Regions from separate parts of the Janthinobacterium lividum genome, predicted to be linked through region 1. Evidence: predicted binding sites of a transcription regulator. Region 1 holds the regulator's gene; each other region holds the start of a gene.

What was found. The regulator NrdR, encoded in region 1, represses ribonucleotide reductase genes. The targets are predictions, from matches to a motif close to CACNANATNTNGTG.
Region 2: U0004_RS11355 (ribonucleoside triphosphate reductase) is a predicted target of NrdR. The motif match lies at 5,857-5,870, and genes of this name have one in related genera.
Region 3: U0004_RS25960 (ribonucleoside-diphosphate reductase subunit alpha) is a predicted target of NrdR. The motif match lies at 1,880-1,893, and genes of this name have one in related genera.

Annotation. Positions count from the first base shown of each region.
Region 1 covers NZ_CP139976.1:2,013,470-2,023,112, forward strand. The annotation lists gene ybgC (tol-pal system-associated acyl-CoA thioesterase) at 1-139, opposite strand, end outside; ZMP/ZTP riboswitch at 455-579, shown strand; gene glyA (serine hydroxymethyltransferase) at 691-1,938, shown strand; gene nrdR (transcriptional regulator NrdR) at 2,245-2,706, shown strand; gene pilV (type IV pilus modification protein PilV) at 2,916-3,506, shown strand; gene U0004_RS09170 (PilW family protein) at 3,503-4,480, shown strand; gene U0004_RS09175 (pilus assembly PilX family protein) at 4,493-5,149, shown strand; gene U0004_RS09180 (pilus assembly protein) at 5,146-9,051, shown strand; gene U0004_RS09185 (type IV pilin protein) at 9,109-9,609, shown strand; gene U0004_RS09190 (GspH/FimT family pseudopilin) at 9,619-9,643, shown strand, end outside.
Region 2 covers NZ_CP139976.1:2,490,648-2,500,290, forward strand. The annotation lists gene U0004_RS11340 (Pls/PosA family non-ribosomal peptide synthetase) at 1-3,019, opposite strand, end outside; gene U0004_RS11345 (anaerobic ribonucleoside-triphosphate reductase activating protein) at 3,168-3,875, opposite strand; gene nrdD (anaerobic ribonucleoside-triphosphate reductase) at 3,865-4,065, opposite strand; gene U0004_RS11355 (ribonucleoside triphosphate reductase) at 4,062-5,810, opposite strand; gene U0004_RS11360 (hypothetical protein) at 5,934-6,344, opposite strand; gene ubiU (ubiquinone anaerobic biosynthesis protein UbiU) at 6,507-7,544, shown strand; gene ubiV (ubiquinone anaerobic biosynthesis protein UbiV) at 7,554-8,450, shown strand; gene ubiT (ubiquinone anaerobic biosynthesis accessory factor UbiT) at 8,471-8,998, shown strand; gene U0004_RS11380 (heavy-metal-associated domain-containing protein) at 9,026-9,289, opposite strand; gene U0004_RS11385 (substrate-binding periplasmic protein) at 9,538-9,643, shown strand, end outside.
Region 3 covers NZ_CP139976.1:5,742,644-5,752,286, forward strand. The annotation lists gene U0004_RS25960 (ribonucleoside-diphosphate reductase subunit alpha) at 1-1,615, opposite strand, end outside; gene ampD (1,6-anhydro-N-acetylmuramyl-L-alanine amidase AmpD) at 2,007-2,618, opposite strand; gene U0004_RS25970 (sigma 54-interacting transcriptional regulator) at 2,596-3,660, opposite strand; gene U0004_RS25975 (PP0621 family protein) at 3,772-4,032, opposite strand; gene U0004_RS25980 (cytochrome C assembly family protein) at 4,029-4,832, opposite strand; gene U0004_RS25985 (ABC transporter substrate-binding protein) at 5,062-6,051, opposite strand; gene U0004_RS25990 (MacB family efflux pump subunit) at 6,204-8,198, opposite strand; gene U0004_RS25995 (efflux RND transporter periplasmic adaptor subunit) at 8,204-9,391, opposite strand; gene U0004_RS26000 (DUF3325 domain-containing protein) at 9,483-9,643, opposite strand, start outside.

The DNA.
Region 1 (9,643 bases):
GCTGGCCCACGTCGATGGCGCGCAGCCATTCGGTACGCGCGCGTTCGAAGAATTTCAGGTAATTTGCGTAATAGACGATGCCGCCGGCGTCGGTGTCTTCATAGTAGACACGTACGTTCCAGGTAAAGACTGAAGGCATGTTTATTGCGCCAGTAGTGAGATTGAGCAACATTTTACGCGATTTTTCTTCCTGTGACTGTGGGCGCTTGCTGGAAAGCCATGCAAAAGCTGCATATAAGTTGCACCGCAGCATTGTAAATCCGGCGTGTGCAATGGCAAGCTTCGTAACATACGCTTACATGCCATGGCCAGGTTTAAGTCCAGCTTAAAAGCCGCAGTCATGCCCCGGGGCAGCTCGTGGCCGCACCCTGGCTGGGGTGGCGCGCGGCGATTATAGCCGCACGGTTGCATTCCTTGCTCAATTTGGGCACTTAACTTACAATTTGGCTTCCATTACGTCTCACGTGACTGGCGAAAAGTCGGGCGATCTCCATGAATGGCGATCGGCAAACCGGCGAAAGGTGGGCATCCACCGGGAAACGTGAGATTTTTCATCAGCCGTTCGCCTGGGTAGCCACTATGGAAAAGCACGAAGAGGCTGCCTGTCCAATGTTGTTATTCACTTAACGCCGGCTCCCCTCATTCGATCCAACCTGCCAGTACAAGCACCCTCATACTTGGAGTTTTTACATGTTTGCAAAAGATCACAACCTCGCCAACGTCGATCCTGAATTGTTCGCCGTCATTCAAAAAGAGAATACGCGCCAGCACGACCACATCGAACTGATCGCGTCGGAGAACTACACGTCGCCAGCCGTAATGGAAGCGCAAGGCTCGCAGCTGACGAATAAATATGCCGAAGGCTACCCAGGCAAGCGCTACTACGGTGGCTGCGAATACGTCGACGTGGCCGAGCAACTGGCCATCGACCGCGTGAAACAGCTGTTCGGCGCCGAATGCGCGAACGTGCAGCCGAATTCCGGCTCGCAGGCGAACCAGGGCGTGTTCTTCGCCATGCTGAAACCAGGCGACCTGATCATGGGTATGTCGCTGGCCGAAGGCGGCCACCTGACCCACGGCATGCCGCTGAACATGTCCGGCAAATGGTTTGACGTCGTCTCCTACGGCTTGACGGCGGAAGAAGACATCGACTACGAGGCAATGGAGCGCCTGGCCCGCGAACGCAAGCCGAAACTGATTATCGCTGGCGCATCGGCGTTCTCGAAAAAGATCGACTTCGAACGCTTCAGCAAGATCGCCAAGGAAGTTGGCGCGTATTTCATGGTCGACATGGCCCACTACGCCGGCCTGATCGCCGCCGGCCTGTACCCGAACCCGGTGCCGTTCGCCGACTTCGTCACCTCGACCACGCACAAATCCCTGCGCGGCCCGCGCGGCGGCATCATCCTGATGAAGGCCGAACACGAAAAAGCCATCAACTCGGCCATCTTCCCTGGCATCCAGGGCGGCCCGCTGATGCACGTGATCGCCGGCAAGGCCGTCGCCTTCAAGGAAGCGCTGAGCCCTGAATTCGTCGAATACCAGAAGCAAGTGATCAAGAACGCCGACGTGCTGGCGAAAACCCTGATCAAGCGCGGCCTGCGCATCGTGTCCGGCGGCACCGAATCGCATGTCATGCTGGTCGACCTGCGCGCCAAGAACCTGACGGGCAAGGAAGCCGAAGCCATCCTCGGTTCCGCGCACATCACCTGCAACAAGAACGGCATCCCGAACGACCCGCAAAAGCCATTCGTCACCTCGGGCATCCGCCTGGGCAGCCCGGCGATGACGACGCGCGGTTTCAAGGAGGCGCAAGCGGAAGAAGTGGGCAACCTGATCGCCGACGTGCTGGACAATCCGCATGACGCCGCCACCATTGAGCGCGTGAAAGCGGCCGTGAAAGTGCTGGCCGACGCGCACCCGGTATACGCAGCTTAAGAGCCTGTTCCGGTGAAGGAATACATCTACAGCAGACAGCCCCTCGGAAGCGGGTACTGCGTTGCTCGTCGTAGCATTGCTAGCCATGCGTCCTTCTCGCGCCTTGTCCGCGCGACCGATGAGCAATCTGCTGCAGACGCTCCTTACCGGAATAGTCGCTAATTATTTGTCCAGAATGTGTCATACGGAGTAAGATTCTGTATGACACATTCCAGTCGTGCCCAAGGGCGCCCGGAGTGATTCGGGCGCCCTTTGTACAAGGGCGGCGATTTCCCGTAATTATTACTATAAAGTTGTAGCCAGCCCATGAAATGTCCATTTTGCCAGCACGGCGACACCCAGGTTCTCGATACGCGCGTATCGGAGGAAGGGGATGCCATTCGGCGCCGCCGCCGCTGCGGCAAATGCGACAAGCGTTTTACCACGTACGAGCGCATTGAACTTATCATGCCGGCCGTCGTCAAAAAGAATGGCAGCCGGACGGAGTTCGCTGCGGATAAGTTGCGCGGCAGTTTGATGCTGGCCTTGCGCAAGCGTCCCGTCGCGGCCGCCTCCGTGGATACGGCCATCGCGTCCATCCAGGAAAAACTGTTGACCAGCGGCTTGCGCGAAGTCGATTCCGGCTATATCGGCGAACTCGTCATGCAAGAATTGAAGCGCCTGGACAAGATCGCCTACATCCGCTTTGCCTCCGTCTACAAGAACTTCGAAGACCTGGCCGAGTTCCAGGATGCGATTGCCGAAGTGGGACAGGCACGCAAGCCCTGACGTTCACTTCGCCGACAACGGGGGCTACTCATGCGCCCCGTTTTCATCACGCCAGCGTTCGCCTGGCAAGCGGCCTGATCAATTCAACGCTGTTCTTCTCACCTTATCGCTGTCCTGTTTGCGCTAGCGCAGATCCGGTTTTTTGCGCGCGCCTATCTTGTAGCTGGGCCGCCTGTTCTTGCGACTCTTTCTGCGGAAGGGAGTAGCGCATGCGCAATGGCGGTCGCACTATGTTTCCTGCGGGTGGCAGCAGCCTCGTCGAGGTGCTCGTGTCGCTGCTGCTGTTGGCGCTGGGCCTGCTCGGTGCCAGCATCCTGCAACTGAACGCCCTGCGCGCGCGCCACGAGTCGGCGTTGTTGTCGGCGGGCGTGCAACTGGCCGCCGGCATGGCCGAGGGCATGCGCGCAAACAGCGTGCTCATGAATGGACCCGATGCGGGCAATCCCTACCTGAACGTGGCGTACGCGGCGGCGGACGGCGCCGACGCTGGCGGCGGTGCGCCGGACTGCTTCGGTGCCGCCGCCTGCGGTGCGGCTGAACTGGCGCAATTCGATATCGCCGAATGGAAGCAACGGCTGCATGCGGCCTTGCCCGGCGCACGTCTGCACATTTGCCGCGACCTCGCCGCGTGGGACGCCGCTGCCCAGGGTTTGCACTGGGCTTGCAGCGGCGGCAAAGGGGCGCCCATCGTCATCAAGCTGGGCTGGCGCGCCCGCCTGCCCGATGGCTCGTCCGCCGAGAATGCGGCAGGCGAGTCGCTGCCCAGGCTGGCAATCCAGCTGGGCGGAGGCGGCGCATGAACCGCGTGCCTGCCGCGTGGCGCCGGCATCGGGGCATGAGCCTGGTCGAATTGCTGGTGGCCCTGTCGCTCGGCGCGTTGCTGATGCTGGCGGCCAGTAGCGTGTTGCTGGCCGTCAGCGGCAGCTATGGCGACCAGTCCTCCAGCGCGCGGCTGGATGACAACGGCCGCTATGCGCTCGATACCATCGCCCGCGCCGTGCGCCAGACGGCGTACGTGAACTGGGATAGCAGCGCCGCGCCCGTCGCCCATGCCGATGACGACAGCGCCAATGTGGCCGGGCTCGACGCGCGCAGCCTGGGCAAGAACAGCGAAGGCATCAGCGGCGCGCTGCCCGGCGTCCTGCATGGCAGCGATGTGCTGGCCTTGCGCTATTACGGCACCGGCAAGGAAGAGGGCGGCGACGGTTCCGTGCTCAATTGCGCGGGTTTTGGCGTGGGCGCCGCGCAAACGCAGGCGCAGCGGGGCTGGAGCATTTTCTATGTAGCGCAGGGCGCCGATGGCGAGGGCGAGCTGCGCTGCAAATACCGTGGCGCGAACGGCTGGGGCGCGGACGCCATCATCCGCGGCGTCGACGCTTTCCAGGTGCTGTATGGCCTCGACACGGATACGCCTGCCGACGGCGTGGCGAACCGCTATGTCAACGCCAGCGCGCTCGACGCCTACGATGCGGCGCTGGTGCTGGTCGGCGCGGACGCGGCCGCGCGCCAGCGCGATTTTCACCGGCGCACCCACTGGAAGCGCGTGGTCAGCGTGCGCGTGGCCTTGCTGTTGCATGGCGAGGCGGGCCAGGCGGACAAGATGGCGGAACTGGGGCCGGCGCAGTTTGATCTGTTCGGCAAGGCGTATGCCGAGGCGCACGGCGCCGGCGACACGGGCGTGCGCATCGCGCGCGCGTCCTTGCCCGCCGCAACGCGCTCCCGGCTGCGGCAACTGGTGCAGACGAGCATCATGCTGCGTAACGGGCCGGCCTAGGCGGGCGGCGCGATGGCTGGCGCGGGCGTCCGCTGTTGCGTACCTTGTCGCGCACTTCGTGGGCACCGCAGCGGCGCTACCCTCGTGTATGTGCTGTGTCTGCTGGTGATCATCTTGTTGCTGGGCATATCGGCGGCGCAGATGGCCTTGCAGGGCGAGAAGGCGGCACGGGGCGAGCGCGACAGGCAGATCGCGTTTCAGGCGGCGGAGGAGGCATTGGTGGATGCGCAGAACGATATCGAAGGCTTGCCCGGCGTGCCCGGACGCAGCAGCCTCTTCGCGCCAGGCAGTGCGGCAGGGTTTGCGGACGGCTGCGGCGAAGGGGGAACACTGGGCCTGTGCCTGCCGGCAGCCCCGGGTGCGCAGGCACTCTGGCTGAGCACGGACCTCGATGGTGCCGCAGGGGGCAGCCGCACCGTGCCGTATGGCCAGTTTACGGGCGCCGCCATGCAGACGGGGCAGGGTTTCCTGCCGTCGCGCCGGCCCCGCTACCTTATCGAACTGCTGCCGTTTCACCCGCCCGGCGCGCAGGCCACTGCAGTGGCCAGTGGTCTGGCCACGGAAAGCTATGTGTACCGCATCACGGCCATCGGTTTTGGCGCGCAGGAAAGCACGCAAGTCGTGCTGCAAAGCTATTACCGCAAGCCGGCGGCTGGAGCGGGGCCATGAGGGCTTTGCCGTCCGCTTTCTCGTCCGCGCTGCGTTGCTCCGGCTGGGCCTGGCTGCTGGTGGCTGGCCTGATTTGCCGTAGTGTCCTTGCCGCCGCTCCCCCGGTGGCGCTGGCGCGGGCCGACGCGGGCTTGCACGGCACCAGGGTGCCGCCGAATCTGCTGCTCAACCTGTCCCTCACCCACGCTGCCGCCGCTGCCGCGCATGGAGGCAACTATGCGCCGCAGCGCGAGTACCTCGGTTACTTCCACGCCCGCATGTGCTACAGCTATCCGTATCACAGCAAGGACGGCGTCATGCTGCCGGACTTGCGCGTAGCGACCGCTTACTTCTCCGTGCTGAAACCGGCCGATGCGCTGCACGGCTGCGGCGGAGACAGTTTCAGCGGCAACTTTCTCAACTGGGCCAGTGCCAGCATGCTCGACATCGTGCGCTATGCGCTGACGGGCGGCGACCGCGTCATCGACGAGGTGCGCAAGACGGTGCTGCAGCGCGCCTATTTGCCCGATGCCGACAGCCCCATCGACTTTTTTGCCCACCCCGTTTTTTTCCCGCGCAAGGTCTTGCAGACTGGCGTGGCGGCGGCGACACCATTTGCGTTGGCGCAACTGGCCATCGTTTCTTGCCGTAATCGCCTGTTGTTCGGCGACGCCAGTTTGCCTCCGGGCGGCAATTGCGACGCGCCTGGGGCCGCCGCCACGCACGGCGTGTTCCTCGCGCGCGTGCGCGTGTGCGACGCTGATGAGGGGCCGCTGCGCGACGACTTGTGCCTGGCGTATGGCAAGAACTACAAGCCGGTGGGCGCCGTGCAGCGCCATGGCGGCAGGGTGCGGGTGGGCGTGTTTGGCCATTTGAATGGTTTGCCTGCAAGCGCCGGCGTCGTGTATGGCGGCGTGCTGCGCGCGCCGCTGGCCCACGTGGGACAGCAGCGCTGGATGGCGCCCGACTTTATGCCGCAAGACAATGCTGGCGCCGAGTGGCATCCCGCTACTGGCGTGTATGCGGTTCAAGCTGCGGCCCAAGGCGCGAGCCCTGGCGGCGGGGTGACCGCTTACATCAATGGCCTGGGCCGCGGCAACGCCGGGCATCCTGGCGCGTACGCCAGCGCGGCGCCGCTGGCTGAATTGCTGTACGAATCGCTGCGCTATCTGCAGGGGCGGCAAGCGAGCGCCGTCGTGCCGCCCGCTACGGCACCGCCTGCCATCGACGACGGCTTGCCGGTCGTGACGCAATGGAGCGACCCGCAAACGGCCAGTTGCCAGCGTCACATCGTCGTCAGTCTCGGCGATGCGGGCATGGCGGGTGACCGCTACGTGCCCGGCAACGTCCCGGCGACTCCCGCATCAAACGGCGACCGCGCCCGCGCGCCGGACAGTTTTGCGCCGCCCCCGTTCGATGTCATGGCCTGGACGCATGCGGTGGGCAGCCTGGAAAGCGGTGGCGCGCAAGGCAATCCCGCGCCACGGCCCGAACTGGCGGCACTGGAATTGCTGGCCGAGGGGGCGGGCGGCGCCAGCTACCATGCGGCAGGACTGGCCTACTGGTCGCATGTGCAGGCCCTGCGTCCCGGTGGCAAGAGCGACGGCATGGCGAAGGTCGAGCACTATGCGGGCGACTTGCGCCAGGGCGACCCGGCCGGCGAATCGGCCGCCACTCCCGCCGCTACGCCCTTGTTATTGGCGGCCAAGTATGGCGGCTTTCTCGATGCCAATGGCGATGCCAACCCCTTCAAGAGCGCGACTGGCAGCGCGCTGAGCGAGTGGAGCCTGGATGGCCGCTGGCCCGCCCATTACCTGCCCGGCAGCGACCCGGCCGCCCTGATCGGGGGACTGCGCGCAGCCTTTGCGGCTGCCGACAAGGGCAGCTTGCCGGCGACGCTTGCCGGGCCGGCCCTGATGGCGCTGGCCAGCGGCACGGAAGAGGCTTACTGGTTCCAGACGCAGATACGCCTGGCCGATGGCAGCATGACCTTGTCGCGCACCGCATTTGCCCTGGGGGGCGATGGCGCACTGCTTCCCGGCAAGCCATGGTGGCGCACGGGCTTGCAGGAGCAGGTCGCGCCAGATGGTACGCCGGCGGCCTTGCGTCCCGTCTACACGCTCGACGCCAAGGGCACCCTGGTGCCGCTGGCCTGGAAGCGGCTCGATACGGAGCAGCGCGGCGCATTCGACGGTGGCGATGGACGAGGGGAAGCGCGCCTGGCGTATCTGCTGGGCCAGCGCACGCACGAGGTGGGCCAGCCGGGCGGCTTCCTGCGCCGCCGCTCAGGCAGCCTGGGCGCGGCGCCGCATGGCAATTTGCTGTACGTGGGCGCGCCGGGGCTGGGCATGCAGGGGGCAGGCTATGGCTTGCACCGCAAGGCGCTGCTGCAACGGCGCAAAATGCTGTACCTGGGCGCCAATGATGGCTTGCTGCATGCCTTCGATGCGCGCACGGGCAGCGAATCGTTTGCCTATCTGCCGCAAGCGCTGCTGCACCTTGCGCCAGCCGCTGCGAGTACTCACTACAGTCCCGGCCCGCTGCTCGATGGTGCGGCGGCCACGGCGGAAGTGCTGGCGCTGGGGCATTGGAAGACGGTACTGGTATCGGGCATGGGCGGCGGGGCGCAAGGCGTGTTTGCGCTCGACATCACGGATCCGGCCCGCTTCGCGCAAGACGGAGCGCTGTGGGAGTTTACGGACCGTGACGACAGGCTCATGGGCAACGTGCGCGGGCCGCCCAGCTTTGCCCGCATCAACATGGGCGGCAAGGAGGGCGCGCCAGCCTACCGCGATTTTGCCATCGTCGCCAGCGGCTACAACAACCATGTGGATGATGGCAAGGACACGACGGCGCCCGCATCGGCCGCCGCCATTTTCCTGCTGGCGCTGGACAAGGCGCCCGGCACGCCCTGGGTGTTGGGAAGTAATTACTTCCGCCTCAAGGTGCCGGTGGCCAGCGGTGGTGGTGGCGATGGCGGCCATGACACTGATGCGGGCGCGCACGCGGGCGCCGACGCCATGCCCCACGCGCTGGGTCCGCCCGTCGTGGTGCCGGGCGGCGACGGCGCGCTGGCTTATCTATATGCGGGCGATCTGCAGGGCAATATCTGGCGCCTTGACATGGCTGGCGGGCCGCCGTGGAAAGAGGGGGCGGGACGCAAGCTCGTCTTTGTCGCGCGCGATGCGCAGGGCAGGCGCCAGCCAGTGACGCAACAGATGAACGTGGCCTACGCACCCGGTGGCGGCTATCTGCTGCTGTTCGGCACGGGCAAACTGGTCGAAGCGGCCGATACCTCACCTTCCGCCTTTTTGTCGCAATCGTTTTATGCCGTGCACGACGATTTGCGGGAGTCGTCTCCCACGCGCAGCCGGACCGACCTGGAACAGCGCAGCCTGGGCGAAGCGGTGGGCGGCGTGCGCGTCGATGGCGCCGAGCTGCGCTATACGGGCAGCGACGCCATGCGCGGCTGGCACCTCGATTTCCTCAATGCCGGGCAAACGGGCGAACGCAGCATCAGCAGTCCCGTGCTAGCCGCCGGCAAGGTGCTGTTCAACACTGTGCTGCCGGGGCGCGATCCTTGCGCCAAGCCGGCCACGCGTCTGTACGTGCTTGATGTGCTGAGCGGCTTTGCCGCCGATGGCGCCGGTGCCGTGCAGGCGGGTGCGCAGACGGGGCGCTTGTCCGACGGCCTGGCGCGCGCGCCGCCGCTGGCGCTGGAATTGAACAGCACGGTGGGCGCCGCGACGGCGACGGGGCGGGCCGAGGGGCGCAAGGAACTGGCGGTGCTGCAGCCTGGCTTGCCTGGCGCAGCCAGCGGAACGGGACTCAAGGTCGTCAGCGCACCGCTGCCGGCCCGGCGCCTCAGTTGGCGCGAAGTGGCGAACTGGCGCGAATTGCACGAGGCGGCCAAGAAAAAATAGGCCCAGCGAGGCTGGCGCATCGCATCGGCGGCGATTTCAGGAAAGACGGGGGGTCATATGGGCGTGGTGGCAAGCCGGAACGGTCCCGCTGCAAACGGTGGTGCTCCTGCTGCCACACGGGGCTTCAGCCTGATCGAACTGCTGTCCGCGCTGGCGATCCTGAGCCTGTTGCTGGCGCTGGCCGTGCCCGCCTATCACGGTCATGTCGTGCGCGCCAAGCGGGTGCAGGGACAGGCGGCCCTGCTGCGGCTGATGCAGCAGCAGGAACGCTATTATTCGCAAAACAACCGCTATCTGGCATTTTCCTCCGCGTCGCCGTCGTCGCAAGTGCAGCAGTTTCCATGGTGGTCTGGCGACGGGGGCGCGGCCGGCAGCGCGTATGAAATCGAGGCGCTGGCTTGTCCCGGCCTGGCGATCGGGCAATGCGTGCTGTTGCGCGCGATGCCGGGCACGTCCAAGGTCGATGCGCACTTCCAGGATGCCGATTGCGGCGTGTTGTCCTTGAGCAGCACGGGCCAGCGCGGCAGCAGTGGCCCGTCCAGCCACTGCTGGCCCTAGGCCATGGCCATGCACAAGCGCTCACCGCGGATTG
Region 2 (9,643 bases), 480 kb from region 1:
CGCCCAGCAGGCGGTACCAGTATGGCGCGTACACGGTGGCGTAGATGCCGTGCAGGACGTTCAGGCTCGATTCCTGGATATGGCTGACCAGCCACTTGGCGCAATAGATATTGCTGTGCACGGGCGAGCTGCCCGGCTTCAAGCGGGGCAGCGCACCCCAGCGGATGGCGGCCGACAGCAGGGCCGTGAGCACGATCAGCACGGCGCTGGCGGGGAAGGCCAGCAGGAAGTAGCGGGCCAGCTGGGTCGTCACGTCGCGGCCCTGCAACCACGGCATCATTTCGCGCTCGTCGAACCAGTCGATCAGCACGAAGCTGGGGAAGACGGGCATGAAGAACAGCACCGCGATCAAGACCATGCCGAAGCAGAAGAACACGGTTTCGCCCGTCAGGCGCAGGCGCGAGACGGCGGGGCGCGGCGGCTGGCTGGCAACGTCAAACGCGCCAATGTCGCGCGCGGGCGAGCCCGTCCAGACGCGACCGGCGGGTACCGCCGCGCCATCGGCCAGCGCCGACTGGCCCTCCAGGTGGCCGAACGCGCCCACTGTGGTATTGCCTTCCATGATCGCGTAAGAGCTGATGCAGGCGTCGTCGCCGATGCTGATGCGGCCCAGCAGCAGACGGCCCCGCTCGACCCTGGCGTTTTCAAAGTTGACGGCATTGCCCACGCTGACGTTGTCGCCGATGACCAGCAGGTCGGGCGCGCGCAGGGTCATCGAGCCGATGACCACTTCCTTGCCCACCTTCGCGCCGAGCGCGCGCAGCCACCAGCTATTCAGGGACGAGCCGCTGAGCAGGTAGGCGGGCGCCGATTCGACCAGGCGGTCGGCCAGCCACCAGCGGTAATACGTGACGCCCCACAGCGGATAGCTGCCCGGTTTCAAACGCCCGGCGATCAGCCACTTGCCGGCAATTGCAATGGCAAATTCGGCCAGGGTCGCCAGCAGGAACACGCCGATCGAGGCGGCGATGGCGCGCGGCACGGTATCGCCCGTGTCGCCCGTGAAGAAGTGGTAGGTGAAGAAGGGCGCCATCCACTGCGCCATGCGCAGGGTGACGAGGCCAGGCACGGCTGCCGCCTGCGCGGCGCCGCACAGCCAGCGCTTCATGGTGGACGGCGGCGTCCACTCCGCCTCCGGCGTGGCCAGCGCGGGCGCCTCGCTCAAGACGGCGGCGATCTTGCCGATCTGCCGGTTCTGGTAAATGTCGCGCACCGTCATGTGGGCGTAGGCCGGATCCGTTCGCAGGGCGGAGGCCAGGCGCGCGGCCAGGAAGGAGTGGCCGCCGAGGTCGCTGAAGAAGTCCAGCTGGCGCAAAATCGCCTGGCCCGGGAACAGCTTGGCCAGGGCCGCGAACAGGGCCGCTTCGGCCGGCGTTTCCGGCACGTCCGATTCGCCTGCCTCGCCTGCCGGCGGGGCGGACAGGGGCATGGCTTTCAAGGCCTTCCTGTCGATTTTTCCCGATGTCAGGCGCGGCATCAGCGGCAGCAGTTCAAAACGGCCCGGCACCATGTAGGGTGGCAAATGCAGGTTCAGGGCGGCGCGCAGGGTCTTTGCCGCCAGGGCGTCCTCGGGCGCCTCCTCGCTGCCGACGATGTAGGCCACCAGCTGGTCGATGCCGTCATCCTTGCGCAGCAACACGGCTACCGTGCCCACGCCCGCCTGCTGCGCCAGCACGGCTTCGATCTCGCCCAACTCCACGCGGAAGCCGCGAATTTTCACCTGGTCGTCGGCGCGGCCCAGGCACAGCACCTGGCCGTCCGCATCGATGCGGGCCAGGTCGCCCGTGCGGTACAGGCGCGCGTCATCCTCGCTGGCCGCCCACGGGTTGGGCAGGAATTTTTCCACCGTCAGATCGGGCCGGCCCAGGTAGCCCTCGGCCAGGCCGGGGCCGATGATGCACAGCTCCCCTGTCTCGCCGCGCGGCAGCAGGGCCAGGGAACGGTTTTCTCCCGGCTCGGCCACCTGCAACACCAGCAAGCCGTAGTTGGGCAGCGGCGTGCCGATGGTGACGGGTTCTCCGGGCCGCAACCGCGCCAGGCTGCACGAGACGGTCGCCTCCGTGGGGCCATAGGTGTTGAACATGGCGCGGCCCGGGCGCGACCAGCGCTCGACCAGGGACTCCGGGCACATCTCGCCGCCCAGGTTGATCAGGCGCAAACTGGGGACTTCCTCGGCGAACAGGGCCAGCAGGGTCGGCACGGCGTGCAGCACGGTGACCTTGTTCTCGGCCAGCGCGCGCGGCAAGGCTTCCGGGTCGCCCGAGATCTCCTTGGGACCCAGCCACAGGGTGGCGCCCACCAGGTAGGCGATCCAGATTTCCTCGAACGACATGTCGAAGGCGACGGAAAATCCCTGGTAGACGGTGTCGCTTTGCGCCACTTCCAGCACGGCGTTTTCGCTGCGCAGGAAGTGGCAGATGCTGCGTTGATTGATCAGGATGCCCTTCGGTTTGCCCGTGGAGCCGGAGGTGTAGATCACATAGGCCGGGTGTTCGGGCAGCACGGCGCCGCGCGCGGGCAGCACTTCGCCCGGCGCGGCGGGGGCCAGCAGGCTTTCCGCCGTCCACACGGGACGCTTGACGCCGGCGTCCAACAGGCGTGGCGCGAATTGCGCGCAGCTGACGATGCCGGCACCGCTGGCGTCATCGAGGCACACTTGCAGGCGCTCGACGGGCGTGTCTTCATCGACGGGCAGCCAGGCGGCACCCGCCTTGGCGATGGCCGCCTGCATCAGCAGCAGATGGGCGCCGCGCGGCAGCCACAGGCCCACGATGTCGCCGGGCTTGACGCCGGCCGCCACCAGGCGCGACGCGGCCCGTCCCGCCTGCGCGTCGAGCTCCGCATACGTGATGCGGCGTTCGCCGTCGATCAGGGCGATCTGTTGCGGATAGCGGCGTGCCGTCGCTTCCAGCAGGTCGGCCAGTACTTCCCCGCGCAGCAGATCCGGTCGCGGCGGGCCGTACAGGATGTCGGCGTGGGTGGAAGGAGTGCCTGGGCTGACTGCGGTGAAATCGTTCATGGATGACGCTTATCTGTAATGCGGAGTGAAGAATCTGATGGGCTGCGCATGGCGCGCGGCACAGTTGATACATTACAGCACGCAAGACATTTCAGCGTTGCAGAACGGGGAATTTTGTAGAGCTTTCAGCAATTATGTGGCGGCAGGATCAACCGCCATGATTACGGAATGTAAATCGCGGAAACATGGCGCCGATTTGCGCCAAAGTATGCGCCGCCGGATAGCCGTGCAGAGGGCGGCCGGACAGCACCGCGTCCGCGCAGCCTTCGGCGCGGAATTGCTGCAGCACGTAGTTGTCGACGCCTTTCGCGGCCAGGGTGGTGGCCAGGGACAGCAACTGTTCGTCCGGCAGCAGGTCCGGGTGGGTGGTGGTGCGGCATTCGTAGGCGACGCCGCTGGCGAGGATGGCGTCCAGGCAGGCGCGCGCCGGGTCGCCGCTGCCGGCCACGCGGGTCACATGACGATAGTCGGCAAACGGCGCTTTGATGTCGAAGCCGACCCAGTCGACCAGGGGCAGCACTTCCTGCAGGCGCTGCGGATAGATGCAGGCCGTGTGCAGGCCGATGCCGAACCCCAGTTCCCTGACGTCTTGCATGGCCCGCCCCAGCGCCGGGTCCATGCACGCTTCGCCGCCGCTGAAGACGACGGCGTCGACCAGGCCTGCGCGCCGGCGCAGCCAGGTCAACACGTCGTGCCAGGGCATGGCGCCTTCCGGCGTGCGCGCCTGCAGGTGAGGATTGTGGCAATAGCCGCAACGCCAGGGGCAGCCCTGCACGAACACCACGGCCGCCAGCTTGCCAGGGTAGTCGGTGGCGGAAAAGGGCGTCAGGCCGCCCACTTTCAAATCAGCCGCCATGGCAGGCGGACAGGCCAACCCGGGCGCTCGCTTCCGTAAAGTACTGGCGCTCGTGGAATTCGCCCTGCTTGCCGATGTTGAACGAGGCGACGGGGCGGTGATAGCCCATCACGCGGGTCCAGATTTCGCAGCGCTGGCGTTCGGTGTCGAGCAGAGTGATGGCGGGAGTGAAGTCGGGACGTGCGTTCATGGCGTTTCCTTGAGTGGGTGAGCGAGATCGGACTGCTTGCGCGCGATCAGTTCCGCGTCGCAGGTGGGACAGAATTCATGTTTGCCGGCCAGGTAGCCGTGGCGCGGGCAGATGGAAAACGTGGGCGTGACCGTGATGTAGGGCAGCGAGAAGCGGCTCAGGGCGCGTTTCACCAGCTCGCGGCAGGCATTCGCGTCCGACAGCGCTTCCGTCATGTACAGGTGCAGTACCGTGCCGCCCGTGTACTTGCGCTGCAGCGCGTCCTGCAATTCCAGCGCCTCGAACGGGTCGTCCGTATGGCCGACGGGCAGCTGCGACGAATTCGTGTAGTACGGGTTGTCGACCGTGCCCGCCTGCAGGATGGCGGGGAAGCGCTTGCGGTCTTCGCGGGCGAAGCGGTAGGTCGTGCCTTCGGCCGGCGTCGCTTCCAGGTTGTACATATGGCCCGTCTCTTCCTGGAATTGCACCATGCGGGCGCGCACGTGGTCGAGCAGGCGCACGGCCAGCGCATGGCCTGCTGGCGCCGTGATGTCGTAGGCGTCGCCGCTGAAATTGCGGATCATTTCGTTGATGCCGTTCACGCCCAGGGTGGAGAAGTGGTTGCGCAGGGTGCCAAGGTAGCGCTTCGTGTACGGGAACAGGCCTTGCTGCATCAGTTCCTCGATGGTGCGGCGCTTGATTTCCAGGCTCGTCTTGCCCAGTTCCAGCAGGCGGTCCAGGTCCGCCATCAGGGCTGGCTCGTCGCCGCGCCATCGGTGGCCCAGGCGCGCGCAGTTGATCGTCACCACGCCCAGGGAACCCGTCTGCTCGGCGGAACCGAACAGGCCGTTGCCCCGTTTCAGCAGTTCGCGCAAGTCCAGCTGCAAGCGGCAGCACATGGAGCGGATCATGTTCGGCTTGAGTTCCGAATTGATGAAGTTCTGGAAGTAGGGCAGGCCGTAGCGGGCCGTCATCTCGAACAGGCGTTCCGCGTTTTCGCTATGCCAGTCGAAATCCTCGGTGATGTTATAGGTGGGGATGGGGAAGGTGAAGACTCTGCCCTTGGCATCGCCCGCCATCATGATCTCGATGTAGGCGCGGTTGATCATGTCCATCTCCACCTGCAGCTCGCCATAGCTGAAGTCCATCTCCTGGCCGGCGATGACGGGAATCTGCTCGCGCAGGTCGTCCGGGCAGACCCAGTCGAAGGTGAGGTTGGTAAACGGCGTCTGCGTGCCCCAGCGCGATGGCACGTTGAGGTTGAAGATCAGCTCCTGCATGTACTGGCGCACGTCTTCGTAGCGCAGGCTGTCCTTGCGGATGTAGGGTGCCATGTAGGTGTCGAAGGAGCTGAACGCCTGCGCGCCGGCCCACTCGTTTTGCAGGGTGCCGAGAAAATTGACGATCTGGCCGATGGCGCTCGACATGTGCTTGGGCGGACCGGATTCGATCTTGCCCGGCACGCCATTCAAGCCTTCGTGCAGCAGGGTGCGCAGCGACCAGCCGGCGCAATAGCCGGCCAGCATGTCGAGGTCGTGGATGTGCAGCGCCGCTTCGCGGTGCGCCGCGCCCACTTCCGGCGGATATACCTGGTCCAGCCAGTAGTTGGCGATGACCTTGCCCGACACGTTGAGTATCAGGCCGCCCAGCGAGTAGCCCTGGTTGGCGTTGGCGTTGACACGCCAGTCGCGCCGCTCCAGGTATTCATTGATGGACGCGGCGACATCGACCTGGCCGCGTGTGGGGGAAACTGCATTTGTCGTCATGAAACCTCCAATAAACACAACATGCGGTGTTTTTATGGAGATTAATCACTAAATATAGTGACGTCAAAGGGCGCGTGCTGTTGCGTGACGAATCCTTGATGCAGGTGAAAAAAGCGCCCCCGTTTACTTTTTCGCGCGGCCCTGGCGCAGGATGAAGCAGCTCAGGCCAAAGTACGCGGCGGCGCAGACGGCGATGCTGATAGTGGAGGCGGGCAGCACGTGCGCCCAGATTTCCAGCGGCGAGAAGGTGCTCCAGCTGGCGATGCGGATATCGAAGGTGACGTAGTTCGCCAGCAGCCAGTAGACGGCCAGCAGGCCCGTGCTGATGGCGATCTGGCGCGGCACCGGCATGGCGCGGCGCGCGAAGACGGCTTGCAGGAACAGCAGCAGCACGCCCGGATACGCGCCCAGTATCTCGGGCGACAGGATGGAGAGCTTTTCTTCGACATAGCCGTCGGCGGGCGCGGCCCACTGTACTTGCAGCACGGTGAGGAACAGGGTGAGCAGGAAGATCAGCAGCGGTTTGCGGGGCATGGCGGGCAATCGAAGAGGGAGAAAAGTGGGGCATTTTACAGCCAGGTCAAGCAAGTTGAACGCGCGCCAGCCATGCATGCATTCCTTCACCTGCGTCAAGGACTGGCCAGCATGGGCGGGGCTATAGTCTGCACCCTGAGCCGATACAGGACTGTGAATATCATGATGCTTGAATCAACCACCGCCACCCGCGTGGCCGGACCGCTGGAACTGGTCTGCCCCGCCGGCAGCCTGCCCGCCTTGAAAGCAGCCGTCGACAATGGCGCCGACACCGTTTACCTGGGCTTTCGCGACGCCACCAATGCGCGCAATTTCGCCGGCCTCAATTTCGACGAGAAGGCCATCGCCGAGGGCGTGCGCTACGCCCACCAATATGGGCGCAAGGTGCTGCTGGCGCTGAATACCTATCCGCAGCCGCACAACTGGGCCGTGTGGCGCAGTGCCATCGACCGCGCCGCGCAGGCCGGCATCGACGCCATGATCGTGGCCGATCCGGGCCTGATGGCCTACGCAAGTGAGCACCACCCGCAGCTGCGCCTGCACCTGTCCGTGCAGGGCTCGGCCACCAACTACGAAGCCATCAATTTTTACCATGAGCACTTCGGCATCGCCCGCGCCGTGCTGCCGCGCGTGCTGTCGATGGCGCAGGTGGAGCAACTGATCGCCAAGACGGAAGTCGAGATCGAGGTCTTCGGTTTCGGCTCCCTGTGCGTGATGGTCGAAGGGCGTTGCGCGCTGTCGTCGTATGCGACGGGCGAGGCGCCGAATACCCATGGCGTGTGCTCGCCGGCGAAATCCGTGCGTTGGCTGGAAACGCCGAACGGCCTCGAATCGCGCCTGAACGGCGTGCTGATCGACCGCTATGCGCCCGGCGAAAACGCCAGCTATCCCACCCTGTGCAAGGGCCGTTTCGAAGTCAATGACGAAGAGTATTACGCCATCGAGGAGCCGGCCAGCCTGAATACCCTGGCGCTGCTGCCGCAACTGATCGCCATGGGCGTGCGGGCCGTGAAGATCGAAGGGCGCCAGCGCAGCCCCGCCTACGTGGCGCAGGTGACGCGCGTGTGGCGCGAGGCGATCGACGCCTGCCGCGAAGGCAATGCGCGCTACGCCGTCAAGCCGGGCTGGATGGCGGCCATGGACAAGCTGGCCGAAGGCCAGCAGCACACATTAGGTGCTTACCACAGATCTTGGAAATAGAGGATGAACATGCTGAAGCTTTCACTGGGCCCCTTGCTGTACTACTGGCCGCGTGCCACCGTCTTCGAGTTTTACCAGCAGATCGCCGGCACCGCCGTCGATATCGTGTACTTGGGCGAAACCGTCTGCTCGCGCCGGCATGAGGTGCGCCTGGCCGACTGGCTCGATATCGCCGACATGCTGGCCGCCGCCGGCAAGGAAGTGGTGCTGTCGACGCAGGCGCTGATCGAGGCGGGCGCCGAACTGGCGACCCTGCGCCGCATCACGGGCAATGGCCGCTATGGCGTCGAGGCCAACGACATGGGCGCCGTGCACTGCATGGAAAAGGGTACGTCCTTCGTCGCCGGTCCCCATTTGAACCTGTTCAATGGCCCCAGCCTGCAATTGCTGGCGCGCCTGGGTGCACGGCGCTGGGTGATGCCGCTGGAAATGGGGCAGACGGCGCTGGCCGAGATGCAGCGCCAGAAGCCGGAAGGGCTGGAGACGGAAGTCTTCGCCTACGGCCGCATGCCGCTGGCGTTTTCCGCGCGCTGCTTCACGGCGCGCAACCGCAACCTGCCGAAGGACGATTGCGGCTACAGCTGCCTGGAAGAGCCGGACGGCCTGCTGCTGCGCACGCGCGACGAAGTGCCATTCCTGGTACTGAATGGCACGCAGACGCAGTCGGCGCTGGTCTACAACCTAGTGCGAGAACTCGACGCCATGCGCGACATGGGCGTGGTGGTGGCGCGCATCAGCCCGCAAGCCATGCATACGGAACAAGTCATCGCCATCTTTGACCGCGCCCGCCGTGGCCAGGTCAGCGGCATCGGCGCCCAGGCCCAGCTGGCGGCCTGCCAGCCGGCCGGCGCCTGCGACGGCTACTGGCACGGCCAGCCCGGCATGGAACAGCACGCCCCACATTGAACGCATCGAAAGGAAGCACCATGCAAGATCAACTGGAAAGATTGCCGATCCCGGCCAAGCCTCCCATGAGCAAGCCCGGCGTGTCGTACCGCTTGCCGGAACCGCTGGCCGAATTGCTGTCCAAGCTGCCCCCGTATCCCGCCTCCTGGCTGTTCGTGCAAGGCTTGAACCGCCTGCTGGCGCCGCAATTGCCCGACGACGTGCGGCGCAGCCTGGAAGGGCGCAGCTTGCGCTTGCGGCTGCTGGACGCGGGCATCGCCTTCGATTTCGAGTGGCAGGGCACGGTGTTTGTGGCCGAGCGCTATGTCGACGTGCCGGACCTGTGCATCGCGGCCAGCGTGCATGATTTGATGCTGCTGGCGCGGCGCCACGAAGATCCGGACACCCTGTTCTTCAGCCGTCGTTTGAGCCTGGAAGGCGATACGGAACTGGGCTTGCTGTTCAAGAATACGCTCGACGCCATCGAGTTGCCGCCGTTCGACCTGCAGGCGCTGGGACCGCGCCGCGTGCTGGCGCATCTGCGCGACCGGGGCGCGCGGGAAGGCTGAGCGGCGAAGGGAAGAGGGGGCAGGCGCTCAGTGGCGGCAGTGGCCGCAAGCGCCGCTGCACGATGCCAGCTGTTCTTCATCCGTCGCTTCGCCCATGAAGCCGGCGTCGTTGACGGCGGCCAGCAGGCGTTCCTGCGTGGCCAGACGTTCGTCGAACTGCACCGTGGCGCCGTGCCGCGCCAGCGAGACGCACACGGTGCTCACGCCCGTGACGGCTTCGAGCGCGCCCGTCAGCCTGTCGGCGCAGCCTTCGTGATCCATCCCGATAATATTCAAGCGCGCTGTCTGCATGTGTTCCTCTTGTTTTTCAAATAAAAAAACAGCGTAGGCGAGGGGCGCGCATGCCGTCCAGAGCAGCACGCAAGATTTATTTCCTATTTGCGGTTTTGTTGATCTGGATTAACTCCAGCCTCTCTGCTGCAGTCTGAAACTGCTGTTGTTTTGTACACAGTTGCCGTATTCCAGTCGACAAGCGTGCTCTGCTGCGCGATACTGTCATTCTGATAAGAACGCTATGAATGCGCTGGAAAGGAGGGGCCATGCGGCGCCGCCCCCTGCTCAAGCTTGCCGCCCTGTGGCCGTTGGGCGCGGCCATCGGCGCGGTGCCGCCGCTGCCGCTCGTGTATCCGCGCCATCAGGCGCTCG
Region 3 (9,643 bases), 2.6 Mb from region 1:
TGAAGACGCGGATTTCGCCGGCGGCGGCCTTGGCTTCGTAGCCCACGTAAGCCTGTTCGAAAGCCTTGCCGACCTTGTCGTGCAAGTCTGGCGTGTCCGACGGCGAGAACAGGGTCCATTCGCCTTTTTCCATGACGCGCTTCATGAACATGTCGGGAATCCAGTTCGCCGTGTTCATGTCGTGCGTGCGGCGGCGGTCGTCGCCCGTGTTCTTGCGCAGGTCGAGGAATTCCTCGATATCCATGTGCCAGGTTTCCAGGTAGGCGCAGACGGCGCCCTTGCGCTTGCCGCCCTGGTTGACTGCCACGGCCGTGTCATTCACCACTTTCAGGAACGGCACCACGCCTTGCGACTTGCCGTTGGTGCCCTTGATGTGGGCGCCCAGGGCGCGCACTGGCGTCCAGTCGTTACCCAGGCCGCCGGCAAACTTGGCCAGCAGCGCGTTGTCCTTGATGGCGTCGTAGATGCCTTCCAAGTCATCCGAGACGGTGCTCAGGTAGCACGACGACAGCTGCGAGCGCAGGGTGCCCGAGTTGAACAGGGTCGGCGTCGAGCTCATGAAGTCGAACGAGGACAGCAGGCTGTAGAACTCGATGGCGCGCGCTTCGCGGTCCGCCTCGTTCAGCGCCAGGCCCATGGCCACGCGCATGTAGAACGCCTGCGGCATTTCGATGCGCACGTCCTGGATGTGCAGGAAGTAGCGGTCATACAGGGTTTGCAGGCCGATGTAGCCGAATTGCAAGTCGCGGTCGGCCACGATGGCTTTCGCCAGGCGTTCCAGGTCGAAGCTGGCGAGTACCGGGTTCAGCAGCTCGGCGGCGATGCCCTTGGCGATGTATTGCGGGAAATACGTCAGGTATTCGGCGGCAGCGGCCGCTTGCGGCACTTCCTTGCCGAACACTTCCTTGCGCACCGTGTGCAGCAGGATGCGGGCCGTGACCTGGCTGTAGGCCGGGTCTTTTTCCATCAGCGCGCGCGCCGCCAGAATGGCCGACTTGTGCAGCTCTTCGACGGGCACGCCGTCGTACAGGTTTTTCACTGTTTCAGCCAGGATAGCGTCGGCATCGACGTGCTTTTCCAGGCCGGCGCAGGCGGCGTTGATCAGGTCGCGCACTTCCTGCATGTCCAGCAGGCGGCGCACGCCGTTATCAAGCACGTTCAATTGTGGTGCAGAAACTTGCGCGGAAGCGCCTTGCGCTTCCTTCTGCAGGCGGCGCTCTTCCATGTGCTTGGCGCGGTACAGCACGTAGGCACGCGCCACGTCGTGTTCGCCCGAACGCATCAGCGACAGTTCCACCTGGTCTTGCACGTCTTCGATATGGAAGGTGCCGCCGCCCGGATGGCGGCGCACCAGCGCGGCGACGACGCCGTCGGTCAGTTGTTCCACCAGTTCGCGGATGCGTGCCGAGGCTGCGCCCTGGCCGCCGTTAACGGCCAAAAACGCCTTGGTCATGGCGATGGCGATCTTCGAAGGCTCAAATGCCACCACCGCGCCGTTGCGGCGGATGATGCGATAGTCGCCCAATGCCGCGCCCGTGCTCGCCACACTGTTGGCCGCGCCTGGCGCTGGCGATACTGGCGTTGGATGGATGGAAATATCTTGTGGTGATTGCATTGAAGCTCCCGTTGTCAGCTAAAGTCAGCCTGCAGTTTTGCTGCCGCGTGTGTTGTTGAATAGAACGCCCGATGGTCAGGGTTTCTTCAGGTATTTGTTGCTAAATAGTAAATTCATAGTGCATAAAACAGGTCAGTATCCATCTCGCCACACCGCACTGCCCGGCTGGCGCGAAACACGATCAAGGGTGATAAACCGCCAGTTCCAGTGCTTTATCAGCAATCCGGATAGCTTTGACAATAATTCTGAAAACGTCTGTGATGGCACTAGATATAGTCTTTACATCCAACTTCTGCACTAATTGTAGTACCCATCGAAGGGTGATGCAATAGTTTTCCGGCATCCGCCAGCGTAATTTTTTGTCTTTTCTTATACGATTTCGGTTGACTTTTCAGGGCATGGATGGAAAGCCCAATCCCCGCGAAGTAAGCGCTAACGCAGGCTGCCCGCGCAAGGTTTCCAGCCAGCATACTTGGTAAAAATGCCAGTCAAAAAACGGTCCCGGATCCGTCTTCCTTCCCGGCGCGATATGCTCGTGGCCGCGCACCTGGGACAGCCCGTAGCGCGCCGCCAGCGCCACCGTCAGCGCCGCCAGGACATGGTATTGCCGCCGCTGGAAAGGCACATCGTCCGCGCCTTCCATTTCGATACCGATGGAATAGCCATTGCACTGCGGACGTCCCTCGAAGGTGGACGCGCCGGCATGCCAGGCACGTTTATCAGCAGAAACATATTGCAGCAACGCACCATCGCGCCGCACAAAAAAGTGCGCCGAGACTTGCAAGCCACGCAGGTCGGCGAAAGAAGGATCGGCATTATAATCTACCCGGCCCGTAAACAAGTCCGACACATGCGGTCCGCCAAAGTGGCCGCCCGGCAAGCTGATGTTATGGATCACCAGCAAATCGACTTGCGCGCCGTCCGGTCGCGCATCGTAGTATTGGGAGTCATAGCGCAGCGCGCCATCGCACCAGCCGTCTTCATCTATCGTCCATGCGCTCATCAAATAGGGCTTCCTGTATCGTCAATTTCTGCATGCGGTAACGCAACTGGCGCACGCTCAGGCCCAGTTGGCGCGCCGCCCGCGCGCGGTGGTAGCGCGCCTGCACCAGCGCCAGCAGGATCATGTCGCGCTCGGCCTGGCGCAAATACATGTCCAGCGGCAAGACGGGGGGCACGCCATACGCCGCCATGCCGGGCAGGCACAGTTGCCGTTCCGGCAAGGCCGGCGGCGCCCGCGACGGCATGCTGCCCGCCGCCGACGGCAAGGCCAGCCCCTCGAGCGCGATCACGCCGCCGTCGGCAAAGGCCAGCGCCCGCTCCAGCACGTTTTCCAGTTCGCGCACATTGCCGGGAAACGCATACGCGGCCAGGGCCGCCAGCACGGGCGGCGCCAGGCTCACGGCCCGGCGCGGCGACAGGCGCGCGAGGATCACCTCACATAATACCTGCAGATCGCCGCGCCGTTCGCGCAGCGGCGGCAGTGCCAGCTCGATCACATTCAGGCGGTAGAACAGGTCCTGGCGAAACGTCCCGGCCGCCACGCCGCGCCCCAGGCCATGCTGGCTGGCGCACAGAATGCGCACGTCGACTGCCTCGTCAGTACTGCCGCCCAGCTTGCGCACGCGGCGCTCCTGCAGCACGCGCAACAGTTTCACCTGCATGGACAGCGGCAGGTCGTCGACTTCGTCGAGCAGCAAGCTGCCACCGTGGGCTGCCTGGAACAAGCCCTGGCGTTCGTGCAGCGCGCCCGTATAGGCGCCCGGGCGGCAGCCGAAGAATTCCGCTTCCATCAGCGCTTCGGGAATAGCGCCACAGTTGACGGCGATAAACGGGAAGCTGGCGCGCGCGCCCTGCGCATGGATGGCGCGCGCCGCCAGTTCCTTGCCCGTGCCCGATTCGCCGCGGATGGCCACCGGCGCGCCACAGCGGGCGATGCGGCCGATCTGCGCGCGCAGCGCCTGCATGGGCAGCGAATTGCCGCTCAGTTGCGGCGCCGGCGGCATGCCGGCGGCGGTCTGCGGACTGGGGCTGGGACGGGACATGGGAGCGCGCCTTTCTGCAATGGCGGCGACGAACCGCCTGCTGCAGATGCTACGCCGGACGGATGCCGGAGGACGTTACGATACGGATGAGCAACGCGCGCCGGCACGCCCTTACAAGGTGGCGTGCGCGTGGCTGCAGTAATCGTGGCCCTTGGCCTGCACGTTTTCGGAGGCCGGGTAGTACACGCCGCAATGGGCGCAGCACAGCATCAGTTCGGCATCAGGCAATTCCTGCGGCCGGCCCGGCGGCGCAAACGGATTCGGCTGCTGTTGCTGCTGCGCGCGGGCCCGTTGCTGCATGCTCCGGATCTTGCTGCGGATAGCAAACAGCACCAGGAATACCAGCGCCAGCCAGAATAAAACACGTGTCATGCGAATCCTCGGTGTAAAACCACTTCCAGTACAAAACGGCTGCCGACATAGGCCAGCAGCAAGGTGGCGAAACCGGCCAGGGTAAAACTCAGGGCCGTCTTGCCGCGCCAGCCGCGAAAGCGGCGGCCTGCCAGCAGCGCAGCAAACAACAGCCACGACAGCATGGTAAACACGGATTTGTGATCCCAGTTCAGGGCCTTGCCAAATAGTTGTTCGGAAAACACGATACCCGACAGCACGGTCAGGCTCAGCAGGATGAAGCCCAGGCCGATCATGCGGAACAGCAGTTTTTCCATCGTCAGCAGGGCTGGCAACTGGTCCAGCGCCGTGCCGATGAAGCCGCGGCTTTCGCTGCGCGTATGCAAACGCGATTCCTGCAGCGCCATCAGCACGGCGTGGAAGGCGGCAATCGTCAAGGTGCTGTAGGCAAGCACGGCCACGGCAATGTGCCAGCCGAAGACGGCCGACTTGCCTTCCATGTTGACCTGGCTGCCAGGAAAGGCCCAGGCCAGGCCGATGGCGAGGACGGCGCTGGGCATGACCATGCGGCGCAGTCCGTCCAGGCTGAAATTGCGGTTCTCTATCCAGTAGGCGCCCACCGAGACCCACAGCGCGGCCGACAGCATGGCGGAAAAACCGAAGCGCAAGGTGCCCGGCGCCATCAGGTCGAACCACAAGGTGGCGGCGTGCGCCAGCCAGGCAACGCCGGTCAGGCCGGCAATGAGCCGGGCACGGGACGAGGGAAGCACCGCGCACGCCGCGTACAACAGCGCGGCGATGAAAAAGAAATAGATCTGCATAGTTTAAGTTTACACCATAGCCGACAAGCGCGATTCAGGCGACAGCCCGGTGACAGGCACGACGCCGCCATCCAATGCCGCAAGCCTGCCATGATATCGCGCCTGAGGCATGACGGGGTGGCGCACCCTCAAGATTTCGGCAATCTTTCACGCTACCTGTATATATTAGTATGCCGCAAAAAAATGATGGCCCGCTTAAGCGGGCCATCGGGCATTGCCAATATCCGGTTTACTTCACGTTCAGGCTCTTTTTCGCCTGCTCCAGCAAGTCGGTCTTGACCCAGTCCTTGGCCACGGGCGGTTTCGTCATGCGGCCCACGCCCGTTTTCACCATCACGTCCGTGGTGGTCTGAATATGCTCGGGCGAGATGTCATACGAATACGGCGAATTGCTGATCGCGTCGTCGAAGTCATCCTTCGTGATCTGGCCCCGGAACACCACTTCGCGCACATACTTTTCCGCCGTCGCCTTGTTGTCGATAAAGGTCTTGGTGGCTTCGACGAAGCAGCGCATGAATTTTTCCGCCACGGGACGGCGTTCCTTGTAGAACTTTTCCGTCATCACCATAGTCCGCACGGGTTCGCCGATCGGCGTGTCGTACGGTTTGATGACTTCGGTGCCGAAACCCTTGTTGATGGCCTGCGACGATTGCGGCTCGGACTGCATCATGGCGTCGATATTCTTGCCCATCAGCGCCTGGTTCAAGTCGGCGTAGGCCAGGAATACCAATTGCACATCCTTGCCCTTGGTTTCGGAATACGTCAGGCCAGCTTGCGACAGCTCGGCCAGCAGCAGCACTTCCTGGATGCCGCCGCGCGTCACACCCACGCGCTTGCCCTTGAGTTCCTTGACGCTGGCAATCTTTTGCCCCGCCCCACCCACCAGGCGCGCGCCGCCCTTGGCAAAACCGGCCACCACGTAGATGGGCGCGCCGCCGGCGCGGCCGGAAATGGCCGCTTCGGACGCCGTCGCCCCCACGTCCAGTTCGCCCGCGATAATCGCCTGCATCACGTCGAGGCCCTTGGCGAACACATGCTCCTCAACCTTGATGCCGCACTTGGGCGCGATTTCCTTGATGTACGACACGGCGCCGTAATGGGCGAATTTCAAATTACCCAGGCGCACGACTTCCTGCGCCTGTGCCTGGACAGCGCCCATGCCGAAGGCCAGCATGAGGGCGGCGGCAATACCGCTCTTCAAGGTTAATTTCTTACGCATCGGGTTCTCCTGTGGTGGTTGGTGTGTGCCCGCAAGGGCAAAGCTACGCGAAACACTGCTCTTATTATCAAGAGATAGTACCGCGTGTTGGAGCCAGGGCAACATTTTTTTGCCGGCAGCCACGCTGCCGGCGTTATGACGACCGTCTGTTGCTACTGTCCCGCCAGCGCCACCACCGGGTCGAGTCCCGACGCCTTGCGCGCCGGCATGAAGCCAAACACCAGCCCCGTCACCACGGCGCAGGCAAACGCGCCGGCGATGGCGCTCAGGGAAAAGATCACCGGCACGTCCCATACCAGCAGCAGGCCGGCGACCGTCACGCCGACCACGATGCCGGCCACGCCGCCCACCACCGACACCAGCACGGCTTCGGTGAGGAACTGGCGCAGGATGTCGCGCCGGCGCGCGCCCGTCGCCATGCGGATGCCGATTTCGCGCGTGCGCTCGCGCACCGTCATCAGCATCACGTTCATGACGCCGATGCCGCCCACCACCAGGGAGACGGCGGCGATCAGGCTGAGCATCATGGTCATGTTGTCCTGCGTCTTCGCTTCGGCCGCGATCGACGCGGCCGCGTTGCTGATGCCGTAGTCGCGGATGCGGTGGCGCTCGAACATGGTGGCGTCGACTGCCGCCTCCACCTCCGTCACGCGCTTGACGTCGGCGACCGCCATCACCGTGTACGTCGGCTCGCGCTGGCCGAAGACGCGGATGCCGGCCGTGGAAAACGGCAGCAGCAGCACGTCGTCTTCATCCTTCTCGCCCGTCAGCGCCCCCTTCGCGCTCATCACGCCGATCACCTGGAAAGGCACGTTGCCGATCAGGATGCTCTGCCCCACGGGATTGGCCACGTCGGGCATCAGCTTTTCCGCCAGGTGGGCGCCCAGCACGGCCACGGTGGCCATCTCGCGCTCGTCTTCCTCGGTAAAGAAGCCGCCCTTGGCCACCGGCCAGGTCTGGATCTGCGGCAGGGCCGGCCCCGTGCCGCGCACATAGGTCTGCACGTCGAGGTTACCGTGGCGTATCACCTTGTTGCCCGTGACATTCGGCAGCACGTGGGTGATGCCCGGCACGTCTTTCAGCGCATCGAGGTCGGCCAGGGTGATGCTGCGTCCGGGGATACGCGAGCTTTCGCCGCGCGACGCCATGTACAGCAGGTTCGAGCCGAATGCGCCCAGCTGCGCCATCACTTGCTGGCGCGTGCCCAGGCCGATGGCCAGCATGACGATCACGGAAGCGACGCCGATGACGATGCCCAGCAGGGTCAAGCCCGTGCGGAAGCGGTTGATCCACAACACGCGCCAGGCGGCGCGCGCCGCGTCGAGCAATTCCGTGCCCAGCGACGCGCCCGTGTCATGGGCGGCGCGCGACATGTCCAGCGGCGGCAGGGCCGTCGATGTGGCGGGAATGGCGACGGCGCCCGAGTCTTCGATGATTTCGCCATCGCTGATCTCGATCACGCGGCGCGCCTGTGCCGCCACCTTGCGGTCATGCGTAATCAGGATGATGGTGTGGCCCGCGTCGGCCAGTTCGCCCAGCAGGGCCATGACTTCAGCGCCGCTGCTGCTGTCGAGCGCCCCCGTCGGTTCATCGGCGAGGATGATGCGCCCGCCATTCATCAGGGCGCGCGCGATCGACACGCGCTGCTGCTGCCCGCCCGACAACTGGTTTGGCCGGTGATCGATCCGCTCGCCCAGGCCCAGGCGCTTGAGCAGCGCTTCCGAGCGCGCATGGCGGGCCGCGGCCGGCATGCCCGCGTACAGGGCCGGTACTTCCACGTTTTCGCGCGCCGATTCGGTGGCGATCAGGTGATAGCCCTGGAAGACGAAGCCGAACGCTTCGCGCCGCAGCCACGCCAGTTCATCGGGATTCAGGCTGGCCACGTCCTGGCCGGCGAAGCGGTAGGTGCCATCGCTGGGCCGGTCAAGACAGCCAAGCAAATGCATCAGGGTCGACTTGCCGGAACCGGACGCGCCCACAATGGCGACGAATTCGCCGGCGCCGATCGACAAGGTCAGGCCGCGCAGCACTTCCACGGCCGGCGCGCCGTCATGGCCGCCATAGCGCTTGCGGATGCCTTGCAGTTCAATCAACGGCGCCGCCTGCTCCGGCTGCCCGGGTTGCCCGAGCGACGCGGCCTCGCTCATGGCGCTCACAGCTGGAACCTGCTGCTGCCGCTGCCGGCCGGCTGCTCGCCCGTGACCAGCAATTCGCCTTCGCGCAAGCCTTGCAGCACTTCCGCGCTGAGGCGGTTGCGCACGCCCACGGTGACGGTGCGCGTATCGACCTTGCCGTCCGCATCCATCACGCGGGCCGTAAACTGCCCCGGCTTGGCGCCTTCTTGCGTCGAGGGTTTCAGGGCCGGCAAGGGCACGGCCAGCACATTGTTCGCCGCGGCCGTGACGAATACCACTTGCGCCGTCATCTGCGGCATCAATTCGCCATCGGCGTTATCCACGTCGAACAGCACGGTATATAAAATCACCTTGCTGGTCGACGGCGCCAGAGCCGTGCCGGCGGCAGAACCGCCTGGCACCGGCGGGGCCGGCAGCACTTGCCGCACCTTGCCGCTCCAGCGCCGCTGGTCGCCGCCCAGGGTGGTGAAGTACACGGGCATGTCCGGGCGCACGCGGCGCACGTCCGCTTCCGACACTTCCGTCCACACCGTCATGGCCGACAGATCGGCGATGCGCAGGATGTTCGGCGTCTGGTACGTAGCGTTCAGGGTTTGCCCTTCCTTCGCGTCCAGGCCCACCACCTTGCCGGCCATCGGCGCATAGATGCGCGTATAGCCGAGGCGCGCCTCGTCCGCCTTCAGGCTGGCCTGGGTCTGGTCGATCTGTGCCTTCAGGTGGTCGATCTTGGCGCCGGCCGAGGCCAGGGTAGCTTCGGCCGTTTCCAGGTCGGCCAAGGGCGTGGAGTCGAACTTGGCCATCTGCTTCTGGCGCACGTGCTGCTGGCCCGCCAGGCGGTGCTGCGCCTGCTGGTCGGCCAGCTGCGCACGCAATCCGGCCAGCGCGGCGCGGCCCGCGTCGACGGTGGCTTGCTGCACGCTGGGGTCGATCTCGGCCAGCAGCTGGCCTTTTTCCACGGCGCTGCCGGGCTGCACGTGCAGGCGCGTGATCTGGCCCGACACCTGCGCGCCCACGTCGACATAGGTTTGCGGCTGCAGCGTGCCGATGGCCGTGACGCTGGCCTCGATATTGCCGCGCTTGACGGGCGCCGTGTCGAATACGGTGGCCGGGCCGCGCGTGGCCCACAGTGCGCCGGCGCCAAACAGCGCCAGCAAGACCACGCCGCCGAGGATGCGGGTGCGGCGGGAAGGCAGGCGGGCCGCCATCAGGAAACCACTTTCAGTACATTCAAAACATCAATCGGTGTCGCCAGGCGTGAAAAGTGCATCGGTCTATCCTTGAAAATGGCAGTCAAAATTACTGCAGAAACGTCACAAGACCTGCCAGCGCGGCGACGGCTGCCAGCAGGGAACTACGAAACAGCAAGCGGGGGGCGTACGGCAGCAGCAGGGCCACCAGCAGCGCTCCCGCGCCGATGAAACCCAGCCAGGCGATCACGCCGACGGTGGCGCTCCAGC